Regions from separate parts of the Massilia litorea genome, predicted to be linked through region 1. Evidence: predicted binding sites of a transcription regulator. Region 1 holds the regulator's gene; the other holds the start of a gene.
The links. Region 1 encodes sigma-54, which starts transcription at its own class of promoters, with help from an activator protein. Its sites were predicted from a motif close to TGGCANGNAANCTGCTTT; they were not measured.
Positions count from the first base shown of each region.

Region 2: the regulator sigma-54 is predicted to act here: its motif matches at 1,441-1,458, upstream of LPB04_RS05210 (flavin monoamine oxidase family protein).

Region 1 covers NZ_CP062941.1:801,325-804,530, forward strand. The annotation lists gene LPB04_RS03525 (enoyl-CoA hydratase/isomerase family protein) at 1-702, opposite strand, end outside; gene hpf (ribosome hibernation-promoting factor, HPF/YfiA family) at 816-1,172, opposite strand; gene LPB04_RS03535 (RNA polymerase factor sigma-54) at 1,236-2,702, opposite strand; gene lptB (LPS export ABC transporter ATP-binding protein) at 2,741-3,206, opposite strand, start outside.
Region 2 covers NZ_CP062941.1:1,186,968-1,190,173, reverse strand. The annotation lists gene LPB04_RS05210 (flavin monoamine oxidase family protein) at 1-1,405, opposite strand, end outside; gene LPB04_RS05205 (hypothetical protein) at 1,822-2,544, opposite strand; gene LPB04_RS05200 (alpha/beta hydrolase) at 2,674-3,206, opposite strand, start outside.

The sequences.
Region 1 (3,206 bases):
CTGCGTCTCCAGCACGCTCTGACCCGCGTCCACAGCGAAGCGCGCGGCGAAGCGACGGATCGCGTCAGCCAGCTGAGCGCCCGGCGTCGATTCGATCAGCGCGTTCAGTTCGCCCAACTGCGCGCCCGGCACGAAGACGTCGGCCAGGCCAACGTACAGCGCGTCGGCAGCGCCGATCGTCAGTCCGGTCAGGCCCAGGTAGTTGCCCAGCTGGCCCGGTGCGTGCGACAGGAAATGGCTGCCGCCGACGTCCGGGAACAGGCCGATGTTCACTTCCGGCATCGCCATCTTCGTGCGCTCGGTCACGATGCGCAGGCCAGTTTCAGGACCGCCCTGGGCGATACCCATGCCGCCGCCCATCACCACGCCGTCCATGATCGATACATACGGTTTCGGATAGAAGTGGATCAGATGGTTCAGCGCGTATTCCTCGGTGAAGAAATCTTCGAGCAGGGCGCTGCCGCCGGTGGGGGTCGCGTGGCCGGCTTCGTGGAAGAAGCGGATATCGCCGCCCGCGCACAGGGCTTTTTCGCTGCTGCTGGTGAGGACGACCGCGCACACCGACGCGTCGTCGCGCCAGGCCAGCAGGATGTCGGTCAGACGCCGCACCATCGCCAGCGAGAGGGAGTTCAGGGCCTTGGGACGGTCGAGCGTGATGATGCCGGTGCCGTTGGCAACGCGGGTCAGGACATGGTCGGTCATGGCGAATTCGTTGATGGAAAAGACAAGCATTTTACCCAAGACACTGCCGTCCACCGCACAAAATGAAAAGGGCGCCTTCCGGCGCCCTCGTTCAGACGGTGCTCGATGCGCGATCAGATCGCAGCAGCAGCCTCTCCGCCTTCAGGCAGGCGCTTGAGCGCCTCACGACTATGGTCCTTCAACATCGTCTTGTATTTCATCACCTGGCGATCGAGCCTGTCCATCAGGAGATCGATCGCCGCATACAGGTCTTGCGCCACACTTTCCACGTGTACGGTCTTGCCGGAGACGCGCAGGTTGATCTCGGCCTTCTGTCGTTTGTCTTTTTCGGTGAGGTTGTCGATCGCGAGGATGACGTGGGAATCGATCACTTGATCGAAATGGCGGGTGATGCGTTCGAGCTTGTTCTGTACGTATTCACGGATGGCGGGGGTGACGTCGAGGTGGTGGCCACTGATGGTGAGATTCATACACACTCCTTTGAAAATGTAGCGGCCGCCGCGCCGCGCAGGGAGTGCGCATGGGGGCCGCTGTTACAAGGATTTGCGGAGACTGACGGGAGGAATCTTGAGTGCCTCGCGGTATTTTGCAACCGTGCGGCGCGCAATGACCATCCCTTGTTCACCGAGCATTTCCGCGATCTTGCTGTCGGATAATGGGTTCTTTGGGTCTTCTGCTCCTGTCAGTTGCGCAATGAGCGCCCGTATCGCCGTAGACGATGCTTCGCCCCCCGCTTCGGTGGCGACATGGCTTCCGAAGAAATACTTCAGCTCAAACATGCCGTGCGGGGTCAGCATGAATTTTTGAGTTGTCACGCGAGAAATTGTGCTCTCGTGTAGTCCTAGTGTATCAGCTATCTCGCGAAGCACAAGGGGACGCATGGCAACCGCGCCATGGCTGAAAAAGTTCTTCTGGCGCTCCACAATTGCCTGCGAAACACGCAGGATCGTGTCGAAACGCTGGCGCATATTTTTAATGAGCCACTTCGCTTCCTGCAGCTGCGCGCTCATCTGGCCTTCGCCTTTGCCCTGCTTGAGCAAATTCGCATAGACGTTGTTCACACGCAGGCGCGGCATCACTTCGTTGTTCAGCGAGACGCTCCAGCCGCCCTTCGACTTGCGGACAATAACGTCCGGTACGACGTAATCCGAGACGCTCGACGCGAAGGCGGCGCCGGGATGCGGATTGCACTGGCGGATCACGGCCTGCGCTTCACGCAGGTCCTCGTCGTCGCAGTCGAGCGCTTTTTTCAGTTTCGTGAATTCGCGCTGCGCGAACCAGCTCAGATACCCCTCGACGATTTTCAGGGCCATGCGCCGCGTCACCAGCGGCACGCCCGGCATCGCGCGGATCTGCAGCGCCAGGCATTCGGATGCGCTGCGCGCGCCGACGCCGACCGGGTCCAGGCTTTGCACCAGCGCCAGCGCGCAGCGCAGTTCGTCCATCTCGACCTCGAGCTCCTCCGGCAAGCGCGCATGGATCTCGTCGAGCTGCTCCTCCAGGTAGCCGTTGTCGTCGATCGCGTCGATCACGAGTTCGGCCAGCGCGCGGTCGCGCGCCGTGACGCCCGTCACGCGAATCTGCTCGCACAGATGCTCGCGCAGGGTCACGCCGACCGCGCCGAGCTGCGGGCGGCCGTCGTCGTCGCCGTCGCCGCTCGATGCGCGCGAACCCTCTCCCCAGTCGCCCTCGGACTCGCCGCGTTCGACCTCGCCGCCTTCGCCGCCCTCGGCCGCCTCGGGCGCAGGGGCGCCCTCCTCGTTGTTCGGCGCCGGCGCCTCGGCTTGCGCCGGCGCGCTGTTGATCGCGCCGTCGGCCAGCAGGCGCACCGAGTGGTCGAGCGGGTCGTCGAGCCGTTCGAGCAGCGGGTTATCGGACAGGATCTGCTCGATCTCCTGATGTAGTTCAAGGGTGGAGAGCTGCAGCAGGCGGATCGACTGCTGAAGCTGCGGCGTGAGCGCCAGGTGCTGCGAAGTCCGGAGTTGCAGGGATTGTTTCATGGTGCCGCTCGGTGTCCCGTGTTGTTGCTACAGCCTTGCTACATGCGGAAGTGTTCGCCCAGGTAGACGCGTCGTACCGACTCGTCGGCGATGATGTCGTCGGGACGTCCCGACGCCAGCACCGCGCCCTGGTTGATGATGTAGGCGCGGTCGCAGATGCCGAGCGTCTCGCGCACATTGTGGTCGGTGATCAGGACGCCGATGCCGCGCTCCTTCAGGAAGCGCACGATGCGCTGGATCTCGATCACGGCGATCGGGTCGACGCCGGCGAACGGCTCGTCGAGCAGCACGAAGCGCGGATTGGTCGCCAGCGCGCGCGCGATCTCGACGCGGCGCCGCTCGCCGCCCGACAGCGACAGGGCCGGGTTCTCGCGCAGCTTCTCGATCTGCAGTTCGGCCAGCAGCGAGTCGAGGCGCGTATTGATGGCATCCTTCGTCAGCGCCTTGCCGTTGTCGTCGCGCTGCAGTTCGAGCACGGCGCGGATATTGTCTTCCACCGTCAGC
Region 2 (3,206 bases), 390 kb from region 1:
TGTACTGGACGCGGTGCCAGGCCACGGAGAAGGACGATTCGAAGGAGCTGCGGTAGGCCGGGAAGATCTGCTGGCCGGCGCTGAGCGCAAACTCGGCGCGCGCGGGCGGGCTCAAGGCGCTGGTTTCGATCGCGTCGAGCATGTAGTTGTAGTAGCCGAGCAGGACCCCCTTCTGCTTCTGCCAGTTCGACGAGGGCACCGAGATCACATTGATGCCTTTCAGGTCGGTGACGATGTGGCCGCCGTAGATCTGGTCGTCCTCTTCCCAGAAGCGGCGCTTCATCTGCAGGCCGATTTTCCCGACCGGCATATAGGCCACGGCTTTCACCGCGTCCTTGAAGCGCGGCGAGAAATCGGTGTCGATCATGCGCAGCACGGACAAGGGAATCGTGCACAGGCAGTAGTCAGCGTTCAGGGACGACAGCTTGCCGCTGGCGGCGTCCTTGACCGTGACCGTCACCTTGTTCGCGTCCTGGCGGATCGTCTGCACCTCGGCGCCGTAGCGGATGGTGCGTCCCACCTGCTTTTCGAAGGCGCGTGCGATTTGATCCATGCCGCCGACCGGCTGGAACATCGTGTTCTGCATCGGGAAGTCCTGCACCGCGCTGTACACCTTGCCCACCTTCGAGGCGAGCAGATCGCGGAAACCGAGCGGATCGGAGGCCTCGCCGGGACCGGGCAGCATGCCGGCGCCGGGATTGGTTTTATAACCGCGCCCGCTCCTGCCCTTGTAGCGCAGGTCGCCCGCGTCGAGGTGGCCCTCGTTGGCGAGATAGTCGAGCAGCAGCGCCTTGTCGCCGGCATTCAGCTGGGCGTCGAGCTGATCGTTTTTGACGGACTTGGCCAACAGTTCCGCCACATGGCCGCGCAGGTCCGATTTCACCTGGGCGCCGCGCAGGCGCTGCTTCGCCAGCGGTCCGCCCTGTTCGAGATAGATGATGGCGTTGTCGTTCTCGTTGACCATCACCTCGAGCGGCACCTTGAACAGGCGCGTGTAGTGCAGGGTCGATTGGTGGTGCATCGGGATGCGCCACGGGCCGTGGTTGATGTAGTGCCCCTCGTCGAAGCGGCACTCCTGCATCTGGCCGCCCAGCTCCTGCAATTGAAAACCCTTGCGGGCCGTCTGGCAGCGTCCGCCGGCGAAGCTGCGGGCTTCGATCACCTGCACTTCGTAGCCGAGCTTGCCCAGTTCATAGGCCGCCGTCATGCCGGCCAGGCCTGCGCCCAGGATCAGTACTTTTTTCCCCTTGCCGCTGCCGCTCAGCTGCGGCGGTGCGCTCACGCGCGAGGCGATGCCCATGCCCCAGGCGTTCATCGTGTTGAGCAGCAGTGCCGAGCCGCCGACCGCGGCCGCCCGGTACAGAAAATCGCGCCGCGTCCTCATCCCCTTGTCCGAACCCGCCATAGATCACCTCTTTTTGTGTTGTTACGAGGAAATACATAGCAAGCCGCGTGCCAAAATCATGGGCAAGTCGACCCGATCTGCATGAAAAAACAATGTCGTTTCAGGCTCGCGCATTGCATTGCAACACGCAGCCAAACAATGTTTTTACATGGAGATGAGTAGGAAGCATGCAGGCGGCTGGCACGGAGAAAACACTATATTCAGCGGAGCAGACTTTATTTTTCGTCCGCCGGAAAGCACGTGGACAAGCCTTTTGCGCCTGGTCGCCGAACTGAATTGATGCGCCGCACCATTTTGATCCGGCCCGCACCGCGATAGGGTTTTTTTGCCAAAACGCATCACGGAAGAACAAAGCGCCTCCCGACACGCGCAATGCACGTCGGAAGGCTGCCGGGCTGCGTTGGAAAGTAAAAGGATCAGCGGGGGAGAAGGAGGCCGCCGTCGCGGTCGAGCCAGTAGCTGAACTGGCCGTAGGTCGGGGCTGCCTGGGCGCCGGCGCCGAAATAATCGGCCAGCATCTGGCGGTAGGCGCCGCGCCGCGAGAAGGCCTCGTGGGTGGCCGCGTAGCGCAGGGCGGCGGCGCGCATGGTGTCGCGGATGGCGGCGTCGGCATTCATGCCGGCCGCGCCCGATTTACTGGGACGGCCGCGTTTGACGTCGGCGTTGGCGCGCCGCGTCTTCCCCGGTGCGCCCGAGTTGGCATAGTCGGGCAGCAGGGCGTCCGGATGCTGGCCGCGCTCCCAGTAGCGCCGCAGATAGCGGTAGATGGTCGGATGCGAGACGCCATGTTCGGCGCGGCAGGCCGCCACCAGCCGGCCGCGCGTGCGCGTCTGATACACCCCGGGTTCGTCGCGCGTGAGCGCCTGGACGATGGCCCAGGCGCTGTCGCGCAGCGCCAGGTATTTCGGCGGCAGCGTGGCGGCGTCGACGGTCGGGCGATACGGGTCCAGCGGCAGCAAGCGCGCATGCCTTGCCTGCACGTGGCCGATCAGCGTGTCGAGCGAGGCGGCGCAGGGGCTGGCGCCGCGTTCGCCCAGCGCATAGGTGTAGGCCAGGCACCGGGCGGCATCGATCCAGAGGATCCGCAGCGTAAGCGGACGCTCACCGGCGTATTCGAGTAAATCGTTTCGAAGCAGCATACGACGATCCTTTTCTCGTTCAGGTCCCGATCGTACGTACGCAAGTTTCAAGCCAGCCGCCGGGGGACCTCCCCGGGCAAAAAAAGCCGGCCCCGGAAGGCCGGCCTGCAGTGCAGAGACGCGCGCGAATCAGCTCCCGCTGCACTGCGGCAGCGAAGCCCGTACTCGCAGCGTGTTCGCACTGTCGTCGGGGGACGGCGTGTTGTCCGTGAATTTGCAGCCGTACTTCGGATCGGCCACCACCGACGGCGTCAGCACGTCGTCGCCCGCCGGTTTCACGCCTTGCTGCTCCCATTTGACCATCGCCTCGAAGGCCCCCACCTGTTCGGCGATCGTGAAATCGCAGTGGCTGATACCGCGGATCGCACGCTGCACCAGCAGGTTGGAGGTGCCGTTGGCATCGGCGCGGCGTTTATAGATCTGCTCCATTTTAAAGGGCACGTACATGTCGCCCAGGGTGTGGATGGTGACCACCGGGACCTTGATCTGGGCGTTCGTCTTCGGAATCCAGCGCAGGCCGTCGCGGCGCAGGCGGTTCGCCTCGGGCGAGCCTTGCACCCGGTAGATGGCGGCGTTGTACGCCTGCTCCTCGGCACTGAGGGCCGGGTCGGCATCGAGCTGGAAGACGATGTCTTTCGTCGACACCAGGTCCTGGTTGAGGA